Regions from separate parts of the Dongia sp. P2_B8 genome, predicted to be linked through region 2. Evidence: riboswitches for the same ligand, from Rfam matches in the RefSeq annotation. Region 2 holds a riboswitch; the other holds the start of a gene.

Region 1 (11,583 bases), on a different contig from region 2:
CCTGGCACTCACCGACACGGACATCGACCGGTTCCTGGCGCAGACCGAGGAATTCATCCTCTCGCGCCGCGCGCTTATCGGCTAGGGCACTTCAAGTCCTACCAAACCCCTCTCCCCGCCCTCTCCCCGCCCTCTCCCCGCAAGCGGGGCGAGGGGGTATTGACCGAGCGTCGCCTTGAGCCCCTCGCCCCTCTGGGGAGAGGGGTTGGGGTGAGGGGTGATTCAAGAATACCTCTAAGTCCCCAGATAGCTGCGGATGGCGGGGTGCTGGGATGCCAGCACGGCCGCCGTTGCACCGCTCATCACCACCTTGCCGTCAGCGATGAAGCTGGTGCGGCTGGCGGCGAAGACAGCGTCCGCCGGATCATGGGTCACCATGAGGATTGTGAGGCCGTTTCGGTCTTTGAGATCCAGCACCAACTGCAGCATCTCGTGCCGCAGCGCTGGTCCCAGTGCCGCAAAGGCCTCATCCAGCATCAGCACCGGGCGTTTCCTAAGGATGCAGCGGGCGATGGCAACGCGCTGACGCTCGCCGCCCGAGAGCTGGCCCGGCAACCTTTCCTCGAAGCCGGTGAGGCCGACCTGCTCCAGGCCCCAGGCGACCGCGACACGGTCTTCGTCGCTGAGGCGCAATCCCGGATGCAGACCGAGGCCCACATTCTGTGCGACGCTGAGATGGGCAAAGAGATTATGGTCCTGAAACAGCGTCGTCACCGGCCGCGCATCGGGGGCGAGATCGGTGATGTCGACGCCGTCCACGGTGATGTTGCCGGCCTGCGCGGCCTCGAAGCCACCAATGAGGGCGAGGAGCGTGCTCTTGCCGGCACCGCTCGGGCCGACGATGGCCATGGCCTCGCCTTGCCCGACCGCAAGGTCGAACTGCATCACCAGATCTTCATAGGTGAATTGCAGGCCGGCAATCTCAATGTAGCTCACGACCACCCACCACCCGTTCGATCGTCCCGTAAAAGGCCAGCGCCAGGGCCAGCAGGATGAGGGCCGTGCTCGCCGCCCCATCCAGCCGATATGCCCCCAGCTGGTTATAGAGCAGCAGCGTGAGGTTGATCATGTCCTGATTGCCGAAGAGGGCGATGGCGCCGAGATCGCCCATGGCAATGACACTGGACAAGGCAAGCGCGGTCGCGATCGGCTTCCTCATGGTCGGCCAATCGATGTGGAGAAATCGGTTCCAGCCCTTGATGCCCAGTGCTGCACAAAGACGGTCATGGCGTTCCGCGGTCACCGTCAGCGCCGGTTCCAGCACGCCCAGCACAAAGGGCAACGCCATGATGGCGCTGAGCAGAATGACGCCAGGTGCCGCGATGCTGTAGAGATCGACACGACCGGCGGCCGCCAGAAAAATGCCCGTCCCGATGACCATCGGCGAGATGAACAGGCCGAGACGGCCGGCAAGACCCAGCAGCATGGCGCCGCGTCTGGCATGTGCCGTCAGCGCCTGCTGCCGTGCCTCGGCAATGACATAGCCGATCACCGTCGCCATGAGGCCACCGGCGAGGCCGAGGCCAAGACTAATCGACCCAGCCCGCACTAGGCTGGCGATGGGGGCCGCCGCGACCATGCCGGCAAGCCCCCGCTGCACCAGCGCCAGGATCGGCAGACCGATAAAAATGGCACCGAGGATGATCGTCCCGAAATCGAACGCGCGTGCCACGCGGGTGCCGCCGTCATAGCGATGCGCCACCAGGCGCGTGCCATTGCCAAGCACCATCTGCCTGCCCGTGCGCCACACGAGCCAGGCACCGGCGGCGCAGAAACCGGCCTGCAGCAACGCCAGCAACGCACCCAGCCGCAGATCGAAATCGAAACGCAGGGCCTGATAGATGGCAACCTCCAAGGTCGTCGCCTTGGGACCACCGCCCAGGGTCAGCGCCACGGCAAAGGTCGTGAAGCACAGCATGAAGATGATGACGGCGATGCCCGGCAACTGCTGGCGCAGCAGCGGGATCTCGATGATGCGGAACACGTCGCGGCTGCGCATGCCAAGCTGTGCGGCGAGGCGCCAGGTTTCCGCCGGTACCGAGGCGAAGGCCGGCAGCAGCAGGCGGATGGCGAGCGGCAGATTGAAGAAGACATGGGCGATGAGAATACCGCCCATGCCGTAGAGCCGCGGCTGCCAATCGAGCCCCATGAAGCTTGCAGTGCTGGCGAGATAGCCGCTGCCGCCATAGACCGCAACGACACCGAAGATGCCGACGATGGTCGGCATCACCATCGGCAGGGCACAAAGGCGCAGCAGCAGCAGGCGTCCGGGAAACGCCGCCTGGCGCGCCAAGGCCCGCGTCATCGGCACGGCAGCCAGCAGCGACAGCAGGGTCGAGAGCAGCGCCTGGCCCAGCGTAAAACCGAGTACGCGGCCGATATAGGCATAGGACCCGGCCATGTGATCGCCACCACCCGCTGCCAGCAGCAGCACAAAGACGGCGATCGCCAAGCCACCCAGAACCGTGGCCAATCCGAAACCGGTCAGGACGGTTGCGGAAAGGCCGACGGCTCCGGGGGATCGCGCCATCACTGGCTGACGATATCCATCCATTCCTTGGTCCAGGCATCGCGGTTAGCGGCGGCATCGCCCGCCGACAGCAGCAGGGATTTTGCCGGCTTCGGCAGCGCCGTGAACTCCTTGGGCAGGTCGGCGCCGATGTCGGTGACCGGGTACATGTAGTTGGTGGTGGGAATGACCTTCTGCGCGTCCGGCGAGATCAGGAACTGCAGGAAGGATTTCGCGAGATCAGCATGAGCCGAGCCCTCGATGCGGGCCGCCACCTCGATCTGCATGTAATTGCCTTCCGGAAAGACCAGGGCTTGATAGCGTTCGGTCTTTTCGACGATCTCGTGATAAGCGGGCGAGGTCGTATAGGAGAGAACCAACGGCGCTTCGCCCTGGGTGAAGAGGCCGTAAGCCTCGCTCCAGCCCTTGGTCACGGTGAGGATCTTCGGTTTCAAGCCGGCCCAGATCTCTGGCGCCTTGTCGCCATAAACCTGGCGCAGCCACATCACCAATCCCAGGCCCGGCGTGCTGGTGCGCGGATCTTCGATGATGATCTTGGGCGTATCCTTGCCGTCGGCGAGTTCCGCAAGGCTCTTGGGCGGATCTTTGAGCTTCTCGCTGTCATAGACGAAGGCGAAATAGCCCCAATCATAGGGCACGAAATCGGCATCATCCCAGGCGATCGGTAATTTCAAGGCCGACACATCGGCACCATGCGGCGCAATCAAGCCGGTGGCTTTGGTCTCGGCGGTGAGATTGGTGTCCAGGCCCAGCACGACATCCGCCTTGGTGTTCTTGCCTTCGAGCTTCAGGCGCGCAAGCAGGGCCGCACCATCTTCCAGCGCCACCCAGCTGACGTCGCAGGCGCACTGCGCCTCGAACGCCTTTTCCAGCACCGGGCCGGGGCCCCATTCGCTGGTGAAGGAATTGTAGGTATAGACGGTCAGTACCGGCTTCTCGTCAGCCCAGGCTGAAAAGATTGGGGCCGAGACGACAGCAAGAACAGATGCCAGGACCGTCGATGTCAGTATGGCGCGCAACCGCATGATCTATCTCCTCCGCTTGGGCGCTGGATAGAGAGACAGAAATCGGGATTGGGACCGTGTGGCTTGCAATCGCTGACTCATATCCCTCCGCCGGCATGACCCGGATCAGGTTCCGCGGGTTGAAGCGCGCTTTCGCTTCTCTCAGCCCCTGCAAACTGGGGCACCCCGTTGAGTGGCGGCCACTTTCGTCAGGAAGGCCCAATTTGTCAAGCGTGCTGCAGCCAAGCGGCGTGATGCGGGTCAAGGAGCCGCTGTTCCAGCCGTTGGATGCGCCGGTCACGCAGATCGATCAAATCGTTGGAATCGTTGCCGGCTGCGATTTCCGCCTCGCACCAACTGGCAGCCACCAGATTGAGGCTGGTTTTGTAGAGCTCGAAGCGCGGCAGCTGCGTTGGGCCGATCAACGATTCGATGATGGTGGGTGTCTCGTCAAATCCGGCCTCGAGCGTCACCGCGGCAAGATCCCAGAGCGGTTCTTCCATCGCCGCAAATTCCCAATCGATGAGTTTCAGGCTTCCATCATGGCAGCGCAGGAAATTCGCTGGATTGGGATCGATGTGGCAGGGCGCCATCGGCATCGGATTGCGCGTGAGCGCTGCCTGCACCGGCGCCAGCCGGCGGCGCAGGTCCAGCATGCGCGGGGCTGGCGCCAAAGTGAGATAGAGATCGATCGCCTGGAACAATCCCTGCCGGAAAGGAAAGCGGATCGGTGCCCGGTGCAATCTGGTCAGCAGCGACAACACCTCTGCAAAGATCTCGGGCAGCGCAAAGTCCGTCGGGGTGAGTGGCCGCGCACCGGTTTCATAGGCCGTGATGTACCAACCCTGCGCCGGGTCCGCCGCCAGCACGCGCGGGCTGAGGCCCAGATCCGCCACCGCCTGCGCATTGGCCGGTTCCGCGCTGCGGTCGAGATAGCGCGAGGCACTGGCGCCGGGCCAGCGCAGCACCAGATCCTCATCTTGCGCGCGCAGCCGGTAGCTGCGGTTGGTGATGCCGGCCAAGGGCGTCACCCGCCAGTCGGCACGCGGCACCGCCGCCAGCAGCGGCTGGGTGCGGAAGAGTGTCTCGATGTCGCTGTCCAAGGTCATGGTCCAGCCGCATAGCGGAGATGTGGCCAATCTGGCAAGCCTTCTCGAAAGCCATCGGAAAGCTATCTGTTGTCTTGTTTGGCCGCCTCTGTCACCGTGGCCAAAGATTTTCTCTTAAGCTGCAGGCGAGCGCCGATTTCATGAGCGACACCACCAATTCTACCGAGGCCATCATGACCCTGGTCGCCCTGACCGGCGATGCCGGCCTCGGCGCCGATCTCAAGCGCCAGATCGCGGAACGGCCGAGCGATCCCCTGGACCTCGTGATCGCCACCGATCCGGAAGCGACATTGCGGGCCCTTTCGGTCGCTGGCGCCCGCGGCGTGGCACTCTATGATCTGCGCGGTGCCGGCCGGGCCCATCATAATCTGCTCTCAGCCATCCCGATCATTTCGCGGGCGGGTCCGGTCATCGCCCTCGTCGACAGTGACGGATCGCAGATCGCACAGGCAGCAGCGGCAGCTGGCGCCATCGATATCGTGGCTGCGGGTGATCTTTCCGCCGTCGTGCTGCGTCGCGCCGTCCGCTACGCCCTCGCGCGGCGCGATTCCGAACGCAAGCTTGCGCGCCTGCGCCTCTTCGATCCGGTGACCAGCCTGCCCAGCCAGATCCTGTTCTGGGAAATCCTGTCCCTCGCCGTCCGCCGCGCCAAGCGCAACAAGGATTTTTTCGCCATCCTGCTGGTCGATATCGAGAACCTGCCCGATGGCCACGGTGAGGACGGTGCCTATCAGGATCTGGCCATGCGCGAGCTGGCCGAGCGCATCACGCCCACCTTGCGCGGCAGCGACACCATCGCCCGTTTCGAGCAGCAGCAATTGGCGATCCTTGCCGAATCGATGCCGCGGGTCGAAGACATCCAGATCGTTGCCGAAAAGATCATCGAGGAGATCGGCCGCCCGCTCTCCGTCGGTATCGGCCCGGTGGCCCTCAATGCCGCGATCGGCATCTCGCTCTATCCCACCAGCGCCACCGGGGCCGAAGGGCTGCTGTCTCGCGCCACCGACGCCATGCTGCAGGCCCGCGAGCGCGGTGCCAACATGTTCGTCTTCGCCTGAACCGAACTCGCCAGTTCTCTTCGATACACTCCAACTCGTCATCCTCGGGCTTGACCCGAGGATCTGCTGGCAACAGCACGGCAGCTGGACCTGATCCTCGGGTCAAGCCCGAGGATGACGGCGTTAAGTTGCGGCGGGCCTGAGAGTCACCCACGGCACAGGGTTTGCATCGTTTCCCCCAGATGGTGAACCAAGGGGAAGAATCTGCCCATGTTGTCCATGTTCTCGAAGAAGACGGAAGCCGAAAAACCCAATAACCGCAGCAGGATAGAACCGGAAGCGGGGAGACCCGCTTTGGCCGGCAATGTGACGCCCTTGAAGGTACCGACGGCATCCGTTGCCGCGCGCCAGGAACCGCCCCGCGCCCTTGAAACCAGGCCAGCGGTCCCGCAGCGCGCCAAGGTGTTCGAGAATGTGCCCACCGTCGGGCAGTATCTCTATCACCTCAACAACGATATCCGCGCCTTCACCCGGTCCGAAACCGAGCATGCCGTCCATGCCTGCACCCCGGTCGAGGTGCAACGCGTGGCCCGGTTGCTGGCCAAGCTCAAGGGCCGCTATCTCGCCCAGATCGTCGATCTTGGCAGCAACAAGCGGGCGCCCATCGGCGAACTGGATATCGCCGATATCCGCCGCTCGCGCGAAATGGCGGAAGAGCTGGAACTGGGCCTCAAGGCCCTGCGACACGCGATCGAGAATGGTGATCTGTCGCTGGACGGCGTGAAACACGATTGATCCAACGGCATGCGGGGCACCTTGCCCCGCATGCCGGGATCGCCTAATCCTGAGGGCTCAGTTTCTTTCTCCTTTTGAGCCTCCAGGACGGATCCAGCATGCGCACGCTCTACCCGGCGATCGAACCCTATCGCACCGGCTATCTTGAGACTGGCGACGGTCATCAGGTCTATTGGGAAATCTCCGGCAACCCGGACGGCAAGCCCGCCGTGTTCCTGCATGGCGGCCCAGGCGCTGGTTGCAGTCCGGCGCATCGGCGCCTGTTCGACCCAAAGAAGTATCGCGTATTGCTGTTCGACCAGCGTGGCTGCGGCCGTTCGAAGCCGCATGCCAGCCTGGAAAACAACACCACCTGGGATCTGGTGAAGGATATCGAGAAGCTGCGCGGCATCATGGGTGTCGAGCAGTGGCTGGTGTTCGGTGGCTCGTGGGGGTCAACTTTGGCGCTGGCCTATGCCGAGACACATCCCAAGCAGGTGAGTGAGCTCGTCGTGCGCGGCATCTTCACGCTGAAGCCGCGCGAGATCGCCTGGTATTATCAGAATGGCGCTTCGAATCTGTTCCCGGATCTGTGGGAAGCGTTCCTTGCCCCCATTCCCGAGGCTGAGCGTGGCGATCTGGTGGCGGCCTACCGGAAGCGCCTCACCGGCACCGACGCCAACGCGCAGATCGAGGCAGCGCGCGCCTGGAGCATCTGGGAGGGCAGCACAATCAAATTGCTACCTAACAAGCAGAACAGCACCAGCTATGGCCAGGACCAGTTCGCTCTCGCCTTCGCCCGCATCGAGAATCATTATTTCGTCAATCACGGCTGGCTCGAACCAGACCAGCTCATTCGCGATGCCCACAAGCTGAAAGATATTCCTGGCATCATCATCCAGGGCCGCTACGACATCTGCACCCCAGCCGTCACCGCCTGGGAACTGCACAAGGCCTGGCCGGAAGCCGATTTCGTCATCGTCGACGATGCCGGGCATGCGTTTGACGAGCCGGGCATCATGAACCAGCTCATTGAAGCAACGGACCGGTTCGCGAAGTAAGTAAGCGCCCCCTCACCCCAACCCCTCTCCCCAAAGGGGCGAGGGGCTTTTATAGTGAGCTCGCTTGAAGCTCCCTCGCCCCGCTTGCGGGGAGAGGGTTGGGGTGAGGGGATTGAGCGAGCGGGCCCGCTCTACGCCGTCAGTTGCCCATGGCAATGCTTGTACTTCTTGCCCGATCCGCAAGGGCATTCGGCGTTGCGGTTGAGATTGGCCCAGGTCGCCGGGTTGTTCTTGTCGATCCCGTTCGAGATGACCGGCGGCGGTGCGGCGGGTGCAGCCTGCTGCGGGGCTTCTGCCCGGATTTCAATGTGCGAGAGCATCGAGGTCGCTTGTTCCCTGAGGCGGTCGAGCATCGCCTCGAACATCTCGAAACCTTCGCGCTTATACTCGTTCAACGGATCGCGCTGGCCATAGGCCCGCAAGCCGATGGCGTGACGCAAATGATCCATGTTGAGAAGATGCTCTTTCCAGTTCTGGTCCAGCACCTGCAGAATCAGCGACTTTTCAATGGCACGCATGAGGTCCGGGCCGGTGTTGGCGGCCTTTTCGGCCATGCGGCTGTCGACCGCTTCGACCAGGCGCTCGCGCATGGCTTCATCGGCGATACCTTCTTCCTTGGCCCAGGCCGCGAAGGGCAAATCGAGCGCGAAGATGCGCAGGACCTCTTCATGCAGGCCCTTCACGTCCCATTGTTCGGCGAAGGCTTTTTCCGGCACATAGCGATTGATGAGGTCGTTGATGACCTCGTGGCGCATGGAGGCGACCTCTTCCTTGAGGTCGGTCGCTTCCATCATTTCCTTGCGCTGTTCGTAGATCACCTTGCGCTGATCGTTCATGACGTTGTCGAACTTCAGCAAATTCTTGCGGATCTCGAAGTTGCGCGCTTCGACCTTCTGCTGTGCCTTCTCGAGCGCCTTGTTGATCCAGGGATGGACGATCGCTTCGCCTTCCTTGAGCCCCAAGCGCTTCAGCATCGTATCCATGCGCTCGGACCCGAAGATGCGCATGAGATCGTCTTCCAGGCTGAGGAAGAAGCGTGAGGCACCCGGATCGCCCTGGCGGCCCGACCGGCCGCGCAGCTGATTGTCGATGCGGCGGCTTTCATGACGTTCGGTCGCGATGACGAAGAGGCCGCCGGCGGCAAGGGCCACCTGCTTGGCTGCTTCGACCTCGGCCACGATCGCGGCAATGCGCGCCTCGCGCTCGGGGCCTGCCGGCATGTCGGCCAATTCGCGCTCGATGCGCATCTTGACGTTGCCGCCCAGCTGGATGTCGGTACCACGGCCGGCCATGTTGGTGGCAATGGTGACCGCACCCGGCACGCCGGCATCGGCGATGATATAGGCTTCCTGCTCGTGATAGCGGGCATTCAGGACCGCGTGCGGGATCTTCTTTTTCTTCAGATGCTCGGAGAGGAGTTCCGACTTCTCGATCGAGACGGTGCCGACCAGGACCGGCTGGTTGCGCGCCCGGCATTCCTCGACCAGTTCGCTGATCGCCTTGAACTTCTCGGCGGCCGTGCGATAGACCTCGTCGTCATAATCCTTGCGGCTGACCGGCACGTTGGTCGGAATTTCGACCACGTCGAGGCCGTAAATGTCGGAAAATTCCGGGGCCTCCGTCATGGCCGTGCCGGTCATGCCGGCAAGCTTCGGATACATGCGGAAATAGTTCTGGAAGGTGATCGAGGCCAGGGTCTGGTTCTCGTTCTGGATCGAGACGTTTTCCTTGGCTTCCAGCGCCTGGTGGAGACCTTCCGAATAGCGGCGGCCTTCCATCATGCGGCCGGTGAATTCGTCGATGATGACGACCTTGTCGTCCTTCACGATATAGTCGACATCGCGGGTAAAGAGCTTGTGCGCGCGCAGCGCCTGGTTGACGTGATGCACCAGGCTGATATTGGCGGTGTCGTAGAGCGTCCCCGACTTCATCAGCGCCACACCGCGCAGCAACTGCTCGATATGCTCGTTGCCGGCATCGGTCAGCGTCACATGACGCGACTTCTCGTCCTTCTCGAAATCCTCGTCGACCAGATGCGGGATCAATTTGTCGACCTTGTAATAGAGGTCGGAATTGTCCTCGGTCGGACCTGAGATGATAAGCGGCGTCCGCGCTTCGTCGATGAGGATGCTATCGACTTCGTCGACGATGGCGAAATTGAACGGCCGCTGCGTCATGTCCTCGACGCGGTGCTTCATGTTATCGCGCAGATAGTCGAAGCCGAATTCGTTGTTGGTACCGTAGGTGACGTCGCAGGCATAGGCGGCGCGGCGTTCCTGGTCGTTGAGGCCATGGACGATCGAGCCCACGGTGAGCCCGAGGAACTGGTAGACCTGCCCCATCCAGCTGGCGTCGCGCTTGGCCAGATAGTCGTTGACCGTGACGACATGGACGCCCTTGCCCTCGATGGCATTGAGATAGACCGCGAGGGTCGCGACCAGGGTCTTGCCTTCGCCGGTCTTCATTTCGGAAATCCGGCCCTGGTGCTGGACCAGGCCACCCTTGATCTGGACGTCGAAATGCCGCTGCCCAAGGGTGCGCTTGGCCGCCTCCCGGACGGTCGCAAAGGCATCCGGCAGGATATCGTCGAGGGTCTCCCCCTGCTTCAAGCGGTCGCGGAGCCAGCCCGTGCGGGCGCGCAAATCCTCGTCGCTCAAGGCCTTAACTTCTGGCTCCAGGGCGTTCACCGCAGCGACCGTCTTGTCCAAGCCCTTAATAAAACGGTCATTCGCGGATCCGAAGACCCGCCTCGCCAACGCCGCGAACATGCTTAGAAACCCTTAAAATTCCGGATTGTGGTTGCGGAAGAGATAGGTCGCGGGCGGCGCCCTGTCAACTTGGGGTGAAGTCACGGAAATCCTTGACCTTTCCGCTTGTAAGGCCGAGCACCGTTCGGCATAGTCCCCGGCGCTCGCTGGGTTTTCGGCCTCCAAAGCCTGTCCCCGGCACCCCATAAAGGCACCAAAGGATACCCCCAATCCCATGGCCACTCAGATCTTCCGCCAGGCGCTCGTCGCCGGCGTTATTCTCGCTTTCGGCGCTGGCTTTGCCCAGGCCCAGGACAATACGACGACCACGGCGCCGGCGACCGCCCCCGCTGCGACCCCGGCCAAGCCCGGCGTACCCGACCCCAAGCTGGTCGTGGCCAAGCTCAACGGCACCGACATCACGCGCCAGGACATCATCGATTCCGCGGCCGGCCTGCGTGAGGATATCCGCAACAATATCGACCAATTCTTCCCGCAGCTCCTCGACCGCTACATCTTCCTGAAGCTGGTCGCCGAAAAGGGCCGCGCCGACGGCCTCGACAAGGATCCGGAAGTGGTCAAGATGGTCGCCGATTCCGTGAAGCAGATCGAAGACAATGCCGTTCGCGAGATCTTCTTTAGGAAGCAGATCGAGGCGAAGATCACCGATGCCGCGGTCGACGCCCGCTATGACGAGCTCAAGAAGAAGTTCGACGAGGAGGTCGCCAAGACCCCGCCGCAGCGCGAGATCGACGCCAGCCACATCCTGGTCAAGACCGAGGAAGAGGCAAAGGCGCTCATCGAACAGCTGAAGGGCGGCGCCGATTTCGCGAAGCTCGCCCAGGAAAAGTCGACGGATACCAGCAGCGGCAAGAATGGCGGCGAGCTTGGCTGGTTCACCCAGGACGTCATGGTCAAGGAATTCGGCGATGCCGCCTTTGCCATGAAGAAGGGCGAGGTCAGCCAGACCCCGGTGAAGTCGCAGTTCGGTTTCCACATCATCAAATTGAATGATGAACGCACCAAGGCGCTGCCGGCATTCGACAAGCAGAAGGACGAAATCCGCCTCGATCTCGTCGAAGAACTGCGCCAGGAAGTGGCAAAGAACCTGAAGGAAGCCGCCAAGCTCGACATCATCGATCCCAATGGCGGCGTAAAGCCGGCCCAGTAAGGCCGTTTACGTCAGATCGTTCATTATCGTTATCGTTCGCAACAACCCGACGAAAGGCCGACAACAGATGGGCGCCAAGGTCTCGCCGCTTGCACCGACCGTGTTTCATCCGTTGCCGGCCTTGGCCGGGCTGCGGCTCGCCGCCAGGGAATGCGGCGTCCGCTATAAGGGCCGCAAGGACGTCATGCT
Region 2 (11,583 bases):
TGCCGAAATCGAGATTGCCGATACGCAGAAGAAGCTCGGCGACCTCCATGTCCATCTGGGCAAGGTCACCAAGGGTGCTCTGAAGAACGGCGATGCGGTTGAGATGAAAGTCGACCATGCGCGCCGGTCTGGCCTGCGCGCGCATCATTCCGCGACGCATCTGCTGCATGAGGCGCTGCGCCGCCGCCTCGGCACACACGTGACCCAGAAAGGTTCGCTGGTGGCGCCGGACCGCTTGCGGTTCGACTTCTCCCATACCAAGGGCATGACGTCTGAGGATGTCGCCTGGGTCGAGCATGAAGTGAACCGTCGCATCCGCGCCAATGCCGACGTGGCGACGCATCTGATGACCCCCGACGACGCGATCAAAGCAGGCGCCATGGCGCTGTTCGGTGAAAAGTACGGCGAAGAAGTGCGCGTCGTTTCGATGGGTGGCCGCGCTGAGGAAGAAGCGAAGGAATTTTCGACCGAACTGTGCGGTGGCACGCATGTGCATCGCACGGGCGATATCGGCTTCATCAAGATCGTGTCGGAAGGTGCCGTCGGCGCCGGCCTGCGCCGGATCGAGGCCGTGACTGGTGCGGCGGCGGAAAATTTTGTGGCAGAGCAGCAGAAGCAGTTGCTGGAAGCGGCGGCGGCGATCAAGGCCATGCCGCAGGAGCTGCCGGCCCGCATCGTGAGCCTCATTGAGGAACGCAAGAAGCTGGAGCGGGACCTGGCCGAAGCACGCAAGCAGATTGCGACCGGTGGCAGCGGTGGTGCCTCCGAGGTCCTGGATGTCGGAGGCGTGAAACTGTCGGCGCGTGTTCTCGACGGTGTCCCGGCCAAGGAACTCAAAAGCATGGCGGACGCGTTCAAAAAACAGTTGGGCTCCGGCGTGGTTGCGTTGGTGGCGACGGCTGAAGGCAAGGCGTCGATCGTCGTGGCCGTCACCGACGACCTCACCAGCCGCTTCAGCGCAGTCGATCTGGTAAAGGCCGCCGCAGCGGCGATTGGCGGGCAGGGTGGCGGTGGCCGCCCAGACATGGCCCAGGCCGGCGGTCCCGATGGCGCGCGCGCCAAGGAAGCTTTGAGCGCTATTGAAAACCTGCTGCGCGACCGCGTCAAAGCAGCTTAAGCAAAATCAAAGGCGGCGATGTCATCATGGGCCTGAACATCGCCGCCATTGTCATCATCCTGCTGATCACGGCGCTTTGGGTCTGGATCGCGCAGCGTTTGTTGCCGTTCAGGATGACGTGGCGCGTCGTGGTCCTTGCGCTGGGTCTTGGTGCCTTGTCGCCGGTGCCCTTGTTTCTGCTCTATCGCATCAATGGCATCAAGGATCAGCTCCAGCTGCCGGAAAATGCCGGGCTGGGGGATGCGTTCGTCATCAGCTTGACGATGGCAGGTCTGCCGGAGGAATTCGTGAAGTCGCTCGCCGTCCTAGGCGCTTTCTTCCTCCTGCGTCACTTCTCGGTTTTTCACCAGCAGGTCGACCGGGCGACCATGTTCCGGCTGCCCATCCTGTGCGGGCTTGCCTTCGCCGCGGTCGAGAATATCGGCTATAGTCTCAATACCGCCGTGACGACAATGGTTGTCAACGAGATCGGCCATCCTCTCATTGTGCCGCTGGTACGGTCCATCGCTGCCAGCCTGCTGCATGCCTCGCTCGGCTGCCTGATGGGGTTCTTCTTTGCAAGGATGGCTGACACCCCGCGGCTGAACTGGGCTGCTGCCCTGGCCGGCTTCGCTGCAGCTGTTCTGGGGCATACTGCCGTCGATTGGGGATTGATCGTGCCGGTCCTGACGATGCTCGATCGGGGCAAGGATTTGGGGCCGGCCGAAATCGAAAACCTGTTGCCACATTTCATCCTGGCGCTGCTGCTGATCCCGACCGTCATCGGTGTGGCCGTCGTCAGCATCTTCGTCATGCGCCGCCGGCTGCGACACTAGCGAGGGGCAGCATGGATTTCTTTCTGACGATCGCAGCGGCTGTCGTGCCGCCATTGTTCCTGATCGCTTTCTTCCTCACGCATTTCCGTCATCGCTTTGGGCTCGGACTGGGTGTCAAAGCCGTGATCGGTGGCATGATCTCGGCTCCGCTGGCGCTCGGTTTCTCGATCCTGCTGCAGCGTCTGGGCTTCCCCACCGAAGGAGTCTGGGCAGTTGTGACCAAGGCCTGGATCGGTGCCGCCATCCCGGAAGAGGTGGCGAAGTTCCTGATCGTCTGGTTCTACATCCGCCGGCATCCGGACTGCGATTCCGGTGGCGACCTTTTCTGCGGTGCGGCGCTTGTGGGCCTCGGCTTTGCCATGCTCGAGAATCTTCTCTACCTGGCCAATGCGACCGATTGGATGACGACCGGTTTGCTGCGGGCAGCGCTCGCGGTTCCCGGCCATACGATCGACGGCATGATGATGGGTGTGTTCCTGGCTTGGTGGTGGCGCAAGGATATTCTGGCGCCGGCTGCCTTGGTCCTGGCACTCGGCCTGCCGATCCTGGCGCATGGCTTCTATGATTTCCCGCTCATGGCGTTGGACGCGGTTTGGGAACTGAATTTCGCCAACCCGCTTGCCGTGCGCCACATCCTGGTCGGTCTCTATGTCGCCACCATGCTGATTTCCGCTGCTGCGGCAATCTGGGCTGGCCGCATGGAGATGATCGAAGTGTTTCTTCGCTCGCAGCCCGACATCGATCTTTATCCACCTGATGTCGCCAGCCTGCGGCCGTGGCGCTGGATCGGCCGAACGTTGATCTTCTGTGCCGCAGCACTTGCTGCCCTCGGCGTTGCCAAGGGATTGTCCGTCGATCTGATGGATGGCGCCTGGCTCGTGGTCATCGCGACATTTCCCGCGGCCTTTGGCATCGTGATGGCTCGGAAAGTGCCAGACCAAGCCTATGAACGTGCGACCCGCTGGCCGCGCGCGCCACGGCGGTAGCACATAATAGTGGGGGATGCCGGCAGGACACAGGTTGCCTGGCGCTCGTCACTCGTCTAGGTAGTTTGTCTGGGATTGCAATGCACAGATAGTGGAACTGGGGGAATGACGGACGTTGGTGGCGAACCGGTGGCGGTCGAGGCGATCGTCGAGCGCACATATCGCGACGATTTGGAACTCTTCATCGGCAAGAATGCGGGACCCTATCTCGCACTGTTCGATCGACAACAGGAGAAGCGACGCGGCATAGCTTTTTGCTGGCCAGCTTTCTTCGTTCCCGTTGCCTGGTTCATGTACAGGCGCATGCATCTTTACATCGCCGTTGTTCTGGCGATTGTGACGGTGATCGTCACCATGGTTCCATTTAAGGGTTCCGGCGGTGCGGGGGCATTTGCAGTAGCCTTCGCCATGAGCGGGAAGCCGCTCTATCTGGCATTCGCCCAGCGCAAGATCAACAAGATCAACAAGCGAGCGACCGACGAAGCGCAGCGTTTAAGACTGATTGAAAAGGCTGGTGGCACCAGTGTTACCGGCGCGGTCATTGGCAGTCTTATCACGGCCCTTCCATTGGTTGCTCTGTTCCTGCCGAACGGCTGACAATGGCGGACAGCGCGGTCGGCAGTCTCATTCTCCTGGCCGTCGCGTTGTCGCCTGCGATCGTTCTGAGTGCCTATTTCTTCTGGCGGTTTCGGCATTATCTGAGTGTCGAACTCCTCGCAGAAGCGCTTGGGCTCGGCGTCATCGCAACATTGCTCGCCTCCGGATTTGGTCTGATCGGCATGGCTATTGCCGGTCATTTCGGCAGCAGTGTCCTCATTTCCTTTGGCGAGGCTTTTCTCGGTGCCGCCATTCCGGAGGAAGTCGCGAAATTCATCCTGGTCTGGATGATCATTCGCCGGCATGAAGACTGTGAGCAACCACAGAGCATCTTCGCGACTTCCATCATCGTCGGGCTCGGCTTCGCCGCCATCGAGAACATCGCCTATGTCTTCGACGGCAGCGACGATTGGCTCTCGGTTGGCATTACGCGGGCAATGATGGCTGTGCCGATGCACACCACCTGCGGCATCGTGATGGGCCGCTTTCTGGCTCAGGCTGAAGCTTATGCAGCGAGGAAGAGATGGCTGCTCACCTGCGGTGTCGTCGCGTCGATCTTTCTTCATGGTATCTACGATTGGCCGCTGTTCTACATTGATTGGTTGGAGGAGGGGCTGCCGGCAGATGATCCCACGGTGCTGTTGGCCAATCTTGCCCTGCTGGCGGCAGTTACCATCGTCTCTATATCGGCGATACTGGCAGCGAGGCATGGTGGCGCGACCGTTCCCGACCTTTGGCAGTCAGGCGTCACTGTCTCCCGGCGGATTCGTTTTGTCGCGCAGGGCACCAGCATGCTCTTCGGGCTGGTGGGGGGCTTGCTGGTCATCGTTGGCGGGTTGGTTGCTCTGATGGCGCCCCTTGGCGACGTCATCGGATTCGATGCGCCGCTCGCCCTGACCACCTTCGGTCTACTGCCCTTGGCCTTTGGTATCATTGTGCTGCGCGACATACAGAGAGCGCGGGCCGGCATTTGATCTCGTACTTGCTCTAGGGCTGGTAAGGCCCGTCGACTGCCGATTTGACAGGGCGCCACTTTTCCATAGACTGGCCGACGTTGTAACGCGGGGTGTCCGTCAAATGTGACGGGCTGAGATCATACCCGAAGAACCTGATCTGGATCATGCCAGCGAAGGGATCGTTGCACCGCCCGGCAAGCGACCTCTCCGTGAAGCGGTTATTTGTCAGTTGGTGTCTTTCCCCCTTTGCTGAACAAGGGAGCTAAGACATCAATGGCAAGCAAATCATCCCATCAATTCAGTACGGCATTGCACGATATCCGTGCCACGGCGCCGCTTATCCACAATATCGCCAATCTGGTCGTGACCAACGTGACCGCCAACGCTCTGCTGGCCCTGGGTGCGTCGCCGGCGATGGTCGAAAACGCCGAGGAAGTGGCCGAAATTGCCGCCGTCGCCGGTGCGGTCGTCATCAATCTGGGCACCATGTCATCGAGCTGGGCGGCGGCCATGCGCCTTGCGGCCCTCAGTGCGCAGCAGGCGGGGACGCCCTGGGCACTGGATCCCGTTGCAGTAGGCGCGCTTGGCTACCGCACCAGGCTCGCGGTGGAATTGCTGGAGGCCCATCCCGCCGTCATTCGGGGCAATGCCTCCGAAATCATGGCCCTGGCGGGCCAATCCGCAGGCGGCAAAGGTGTCGACAGTTTGGCCGCATCGGACGCCGCGATCGATGCGGCCAAGGAGTTGGCCCATCGCTACGCTACCGTCGTGACGGTGAGTGGCGCTGTCGACTATGTCACCGATGGCACGCGCCTGACCGGGATCGGCAACGGCCACCCGATCATGAGCCGAGTGACCGGCATGGGCTGCACCGCCAGTGCACTCACCGGTGCCTATCTCGCGGTCCTTGAGGACCCGTTTGATGCGGCGGTCCAAGCGATGGCGGCCATGGGTGTTGCTGGCGATATTGTTATGGCGAATGGTGGTGCGAAAATTGGTCCGGGCTCCTTTCAAACGGCCTTTCTGGACGCGCTCTACCATCTGGACGGCGCGATGATCGCTGCCCTGGTGAAACTGACATGAGCGCGCAGAGGAAGTTCGATCTGTCGCTTTATCTGGTGGCGGACGCCACGCAATGTGGGGCCAGAGGCCTTGTGGCGACGGTAAAGACAGCGCTCAAGGGGCCTGTCTCGATGCTGCAATTGCGCGGCCAGCGGACGCATCTGCGACAGCTTCTGGAAGATGCGCTCGCCCTGTGCGAGATGGCGCGGCATCACCGTATTCCCTTTGTCATCAACGATCATGTCGACATTGCGTTGGCTGCCAAGGCTGATGGTGTCCATGTCGGTCAAGCTGATATGCCGGTGCCTGTTGCGCGGCGCCTGCTGGGCAATGACAAGATCATCGGTCTCTCCGTGACCTGCGCAACCGAACTGGCCAGCATCGATCCAGCCACCGTCGACTATGTCGGCCTGGGACCGGTCTTTCCAACCAGCACCAAGGTTGATGCGGCACCAGCTCTTGGCATTGAAGGGTTTCGCGATCTGCGTCAGCAGATCGATCAGCCGGTCGTTGCCATCGGCGGTCTCAACCAAACAAATGCCGACGCTGTTGTACGGGCGGGTGCGGACGGGGTGGCGGTCGTCTCGGCGATTTGTACTGCACTCGATCCGGAACAAGCGGCCCGCCACCTTCGGCACCTGGTGACGGAGGCGCAAAAATGATTCACAACGTCCTGACCATTGCCGGCAGCGATTCCGGCGGCGGCGCCGGAATCCAGGCGGATCTCAAGACCTTCTCGGCCTTGGGAGCCTATGGTGCATCCGTGATAACAGCTTTGACGGCACAGAATACGCGCGGCGTCCGGGCCGTCGAATGGGTGGCGCCCAGTTTTGTGGCGCAACAGATCGACGCGGTGTTCGAGGATATCCGGATCGATGCCGTCAAGATCGGCATGTTGGCCAATGCCGAGATCATTGAAGTCGTCGCCGCGCGATTGGCATTCTGGCAGCCGCGCTGGATCGTGCTCGATCCGGTCATGGTTGCCAAGGGTGGCCATCGCCTGCTGGACGAAGCCGCCGTCACGGCCTTGCGCGATGATTTGATGCCGCTCGCCAGCATCGTCACACCAAATTTGCCGGAGGCTGCTGCCTTGCTGGGTCGGCCCGTTGCGACGAACTGGGCCGAGATGACGGAAACGGCCAACCGCTTTGCCGCCGCCGGCATGGCCGGCGTGCTTCTCAAAGGCGGTCATCTGCCGGGTGCATTCAGTCCGGATCTGTTGCTCGCAGGGAATGTCGCAACGCGGCTGGATGCGGCACGGATCGACACGGCGAACACCCACGGCACGGGCTGTACCCTGTCGGCTGCCATTGCGGCCCTGTTGCCGCAACGGGGCGATGTCGTCGCTTCTGTGCAGGCAGCGAAGGCCTATGTGACAGCGGCCATCGCCGCGAGTGCGATGCTCGACGTCGGGCATGGGCACGGCCCGGTTCATCACTTTCATCATCTATGGCAGCCCCATGACGGCCGCCGGTCGGGAGAATAGATCATGCCATCGTTCCTTGAAGAGGCGCGCGCGATGACGGCCTCACTGCGCCGGGCCATCCAGGATCTGCCGTTCAACCAGGAACTGACACAAGGGACCCTGCGTCAGGATCGCTTTCAGTATTACCTCATTCAAGATTCGCTTTATCTCACCGCCTACGCACGCGCGCTGTCGGCGCTGGCTGCGAAGGCGCCCAATGCGGCGGCAATCGTCCAGTTCAACCAGGCCGCAACCGGCGCCGTTCTGTTCGAGCAGGTGATGCAGCGCGACTATCTTGCCACGTTCGGTGTCGTTGAGGATGCCATGATACGGGCCGAAGCTTCGCCGACTTGCCTTGGCTATACCAGCTTCATGCTGGCCGAAGCACAGACGGGTTCCTATGAAACATTGTTGGCCGCGATCCTGCCCTGCTTCAGCATCTATGCTGAGGTTGGGCTCCACATCGCGGCGTGGGCAGCTGCCAACAACCCGTTCCAGGGATGGATCGATACCTACGCCGCGCCCGAATTCCAGGCAAGTGTAGCGGCGGCTGAAGCGGCCGCGGAAGTGGCAGCGGCCGATGCCGGCGCCGGTCTGCGGCAACGCATGCTGCTTCTGTTCCAGCGCTCGGTCGAATTCGAATGGATGTTCTGGGATGCTGCCTATCGCCTGGAAGACTGGCCGGCACGGCGATTTCGATAGGCAAAGAAAAAGGCGGTGCGTGGTCATGCCACACACCGCCTTTGTGGCGACGTATCGCGATCACCTACTGCGCGTCGGCGGCGACCTGCATTTTCTTGATATGGTCAGGCATCATGACGATGCCGTTTTCTTCCTCCGTACCCGCCTTGATGCGGTCGACGAATTGCATGCCGTCAACCACGCGGCCCCAGATGGTGTAATTCCCATCGAGATTGGGGGCCGGGGCAAAGCAGATGAAGAACTGGCTATCGGCACTGTTGAGGCTCTGAGCGCGGGCCATGGAAACGGTCCCGCGTTCATGCTTCAACGTGCTCAACTCGGCGGGCAGGTTCTGGCCGGAACCGCCGGTGCCGGTACCGGTCGGGTCACCCATCTGTGCCATGAAGCCCGGAATGACGCGGTGGATCGGCGTTCCGTCGAAGAAGCCCTGGCGCACCAGTTCCTTCATACGTGCCACCGTCTTCGGCGCTACCTGTGGCAGCAGTTCAATCGTGACGCGCCCGCCCTGCAGATCGAGATAGAGCGTGTTTTCCGGGTCGAGGGCGAGAGCCGGTGCGCTGATGCCGACAATGAGCGCCAGCGCGAGCAGAAGTCGTTTCAACATTGTATCAGCCCATCACTTTCTTGAGGTTCTCGTCGAGTTTGTCGAGGAACTGGGTGGTGGAGAGCCACTTCTGGTCCGGGCTGATGAGCAGCGCCAGATCCTTGGTCATGAAACCGGATTCGACCGTATCGACGCAGACTTTCTCCAAATTCTCGGCGAACTTCTGCACTTCCGGGGTGCCATCGAACTTGCCGCGATACCAGAGGCCACGGGTCCAGGCATAGATCGAGGCGATCGGGTTGGTCGATGTCTCCTTGCCCTTCTGATGTTCGCGGTAGTGACGCGTGACTGTTCCGTGTGCGGCTTCCGCTTCCACCGTCTTGCCGTCAGGCGAGAGGAGGACCGAGGTCATCAGGCCCAGCGAACCGAAGCCCTGGGCCACGGTGTCGGACTGCACGTCGCCGTCATAATTCTTGCAGGCCCAGACGAAACCGCCGGACCATTTCAACGCAGACGCTACCATGTCGTCGATCAGGCGATGATCATAAGTAATGCCGGCCTTGGCAAAGGACTCTTTGAATTCGGCGTCAAAGATCTCCTGGAAGATGTCTTTGAAGCGACCGTCATAGGCCTTGAGGATCGTATTCTTGGTCGAGAGATAGACCGGCCACTTCAGCGTCAGGCCATAATTGAACGACGAGCGGGCGAAGCCGCGGATCGATTCATCCAGATTGTACATCGCCATGGCGACGCCGCCGCCGGGGAACTGGAACACTTCCTTTTCGATGGGCGCGCTGCCATCTGCCGGCTCGAACTTGATGGTGAGCTTGCCCTTGCCGGGCACGACGAAATCGGTGGCGCGGTACTGGTCGCCAAAGGCATGACGGCCGACGACGATGGGTTGTGTCCACCCGGGTACCAGGCGGGGCACGTTCTTGCAGATGATCGGCTGCCGGAACACGGTGCCGTCCAGGATGTTGCGGATCGTGCCGTTGGGCGACTTCCACATCTGCTTCAGGTTGAATTCCTTCACCCGGGCTTCGTCCGGCGTGATGGTCGCGCATTTGACGCCGACCCCGTATTGCTTGATCGCATTGGCGGAGTCGATCGTGATCTTGTCGTCGGTCTTGTCGCGCATCTCGACGCTGAGGTCATAATATTTCAAGTCGACATCGAGATAGGGCGTGATCAGCTTGTCGCGGATGAACGACCAGATGATGCGGGTCATCTCGTCGCCGTCGAGTTCGACGATCGGGTTCTTGACCTTAATCTTTGCCATGTGGCGGATTTCCTTCTGCAGGGCACGACCAGCGCGCGGGGCGCAATTCGGGCCGCAGTCTAGTGGGTAAGGTGGCGTATTTGAAGGAATTTGGCGCCAGCCGCCGCCGCCATAACAGCGTCAGGCGTATGAATACGCTAAATCCAGTTCGCCGAGGGGTTGGATCCGGCCAGATTCAGATCCGTTCTGGGTGATCTGGTTCCTGGGTGTCGGCCGGGGCGGCCAGCATGTCGAACAGGCGGCCGATCGAGTTCACCACCGAGAAATACTGCCGGGCAGCAGGCTGCGCGAAACCGTCGTCGATGATGCCGTCGATCATGCCGATGAGATTGTCCCAATAACCGTCCAGATTAAGGACGATGATCGGCTTGTCATGCATGCCAAGTTGCCGCCAGGTGACGACCTCGAACAATTCTTCGAGCGTGCCGAGGCCACCGGGCAACACACAGAAGGCGTCCGACAGGTCGAACATCATGCGCTTGCGCGTGTGCATATTGTCGACGACCTTGAGCTCGGTCAGGCCGCTATGGCCGATTTCGCGATCCTGCAGATGTTGCGGGATGATGCCGACAACTTTGCCGCCATGCGCCATGACACCATCGGCGCAGGCGCCCATCAGGCCAACCCGGCCACCGCCATAGACGAGGCGGATATTGCGCTCTGCCAGCTCGCGGCCAAGTTCCTTAGCAAGAGGGATGAAAGTCGGATTGGTCCCTCGGGACGATCCGCAATAGACACAAAGGGATGAGATCGGAGTCATTCCGATTTGTTACTCCTGTTAATTTCACTTGGTAGATATTTGGCCAGCAAACAATCGACCAGACAATCTCTAGCCAGCCAATCTCTAGACTGGCCGCGACAATCCGCGGTTTCGCTGGAAGGGAGGGTACGTCGGGCAGGAACGCCCAAGCGGTAGGCGGGAAAACAGATGATCATTAACACCTAATATGAGCCAGCTTTGACGACAGTTCAATGACCATTGGGGCCTGGATCCTGCCCGGCCTCCTGCGCGCCTGCGGCCTGCGGGGCGATTGCTTGAGGCAGGACATGGGTTTAGCTTGGGTCGGGAATGGCCTGAGGGGTCGGGCTTCGGGTGGCAAAACGGGGAAGGTAGATGTCTAGACTGGCTTTGATCGGTGTCACGGGCGCCGCGGTGGTGGTGGTCGCAGCCGGTTTAATATATGCGGTCGCCCAGCAGGAGGGTGACGACGCGACCGATTCCGACACGCCTGGTACCCCTGCCGCGACGGAGCAGGGGGCGCCTGCGGCCAATAACCAAGCGACCCCGGAAGCAACCACTGGGGCCGCAAACGCTGGGGCAACCAATGCCGGTGCCACCACAGCGCCGGCGACGGCTGCGACGCAAACGACTGCACCAGGAACCAACACCACAGCGACGGTAGTCGCCAATACGGCCGCGACCCCTGACGTAGCAAGTAAAGTGGCGGCGCCAAGTTTTGATGTTGTCAGAATCAACCCGAACGGGGATGCCGTCATTGCCGGCCGCGCGGCTCCTGGCGCCAAGATTACCCTGCTGGATGACGGCCAGCCCATCGGCGAAGCCATGGCTGATGACCGCGGTGATTGGGTCCTGTTACCCAACAGCTCCGTGGCCCCGGGCGAGCACAAATTCACCTTGAAGATGGACCGCGAAGGGGCAGCACCGCTTTTGTCCGAGCGCATGGTGATCGTTGTCGTACCGGCACCGGCCAAGGATATTGCTGGGAATGCGGTTACCGCGCCGGCTGGCGCACTGGCACTGTCGGTGCCGCAGAACGGCGATGGTCCCAGCCAAATCCTCAATATGCCGAGCACCGGTTCGGCGAAGGATGCGCCGGTTGGTGCCACCAATGAACCGACGCTCGACATCATCGATTTCGACAAGGAAGGCCGTATGACCTTGGCTGGCCGCGCGCCGGCTAACAGTAAAATAGCGCTCTATCTCGACGATCGGCTGCTGGGATCCGCGGATGTCGACGCCCAGGGGCGCTGGGGCTTCGTACCTCGCGAGAATCTGCCGATCGGCCGTCATGAATTGCGGGTCGACCAGGTTGATGCGG

What was found. Region 2 has a riboswitch for thiamine pyrophosphate ahead of thiM (hydroxyethylthiazole kinase). Riboswitches for the same ligand answer to the same signal wherever they lie in the genome.
Region 1: it holds a riboswitch for thiamine pyrophosphate, as region 2 does, so the genes downstream of both, thiB (thiamine ABC transporter substrate binding subunit) here and thiM (hydroxyethylthiazole kinase) in region 2, are expected to answer to the same signal.

Annotation. Positions count from the first base shown of each region.
Region 1 covers NZ_JBFUDM010000003.1:460,171-471,753, reverse strand. Annotated here, with positions in the region: gene AC1DWZ_RS09820 (aspartate aminotransferase family protein) at 1-85, shown strand, start outside; gene thiQ (thiamine ABC transporter ATP-binding protein) at 235-936, opposite strand; gene thiP (thiamine/thiamine pyrophosphate ABC transporter permease) at 923-2,530, opposite strand; gene thiB (thiamine ABC transporter substrate binding subunit) at 2,530-3,555, opposite strand; TPP riboswitch at 3,620-3,733, opposite strand; gene AC1DWZ_RS09800 (phosphotransferase) at 3,762-4,643, opposite strand; gene AC1DWZ_RS09795 (diguanylate cyclase domain-containing protein) at 4,784-5,701, shown strand; gene AC1DWZ_RS09790 (hypothetical protein) at 5,912-6,436, shown strand; gene pip (prolyl aminopeptidase) at 6,535-7,476, shown strand; gene secA (preprotein translocase subunit SecA) at 7,608-10,244, opposite strand; gene AC1DWZ_RS09775 (peptidylprolyl isomerase) at 10,459-11,394, shown strand; gene argJ (bifunctional glutamate N-acetyltransferase/amino-acid acetyltransferase ArgJ) at 11,462-11,583, shown strand, end outside.
Region 2 covers NZ_JBFUDM010000001.1:817,411-828,993, forward strand. Annotated here, with positions in the region: gene alaS (alanine--tRNA ligase) at 1-1,117, shown strand, start outside; gene AC1DWZ_RS03750 (PrsW family glutamic-type intramembrane protease) at 1,144-1,932, shown strand; gene AC1DWZ_RS03755 (PrsW family glutamic-type intramembrane protease) at 1,944-2,918, shown strand; gene AC1DWZ_RS03760 (DUF2628 domain-containing protein) at 3,024-3,515, shown strand; gene AC1DWZ_RS03765 (PrsW family glutamic-type intramembrane protease) at 3,518-4,489, shown strand; TPP riboswitch at 4,568-4,668, shown strand; gene thiM (hydroxyethylthiazole kinase) at 4,745-5,554, shown strand; gene thiE (thiamine phosphate synthase) at 5,551-6,195, shown strand; gene thiD (bifunctional hydroxymethylpyrimidine kinase/phosphomethylpyrimidine kinase) at 6,192-7,019, shown strand; gene AC1DWZ_RS03785 (TenA family protein) at 7,023-7,700, shown strand; gene AC1DWZ_RS03790 (peptidylprolyl isomerase) at 7,765-8,304, opposite strand; gene AC1DWZ_RS03795 (NADP-dependent isocitrate dehydrogenase) at 8,309-9,523, opposite strand; gene AC1DWZ_RS03800 (LOG family protein) at 9,699-10,283, opposite strand; gene AC1DWZ_RS03805 (LysM peptidoglycan-binding domain-containing protein) at 10,638-11,583, shown strand, end outside.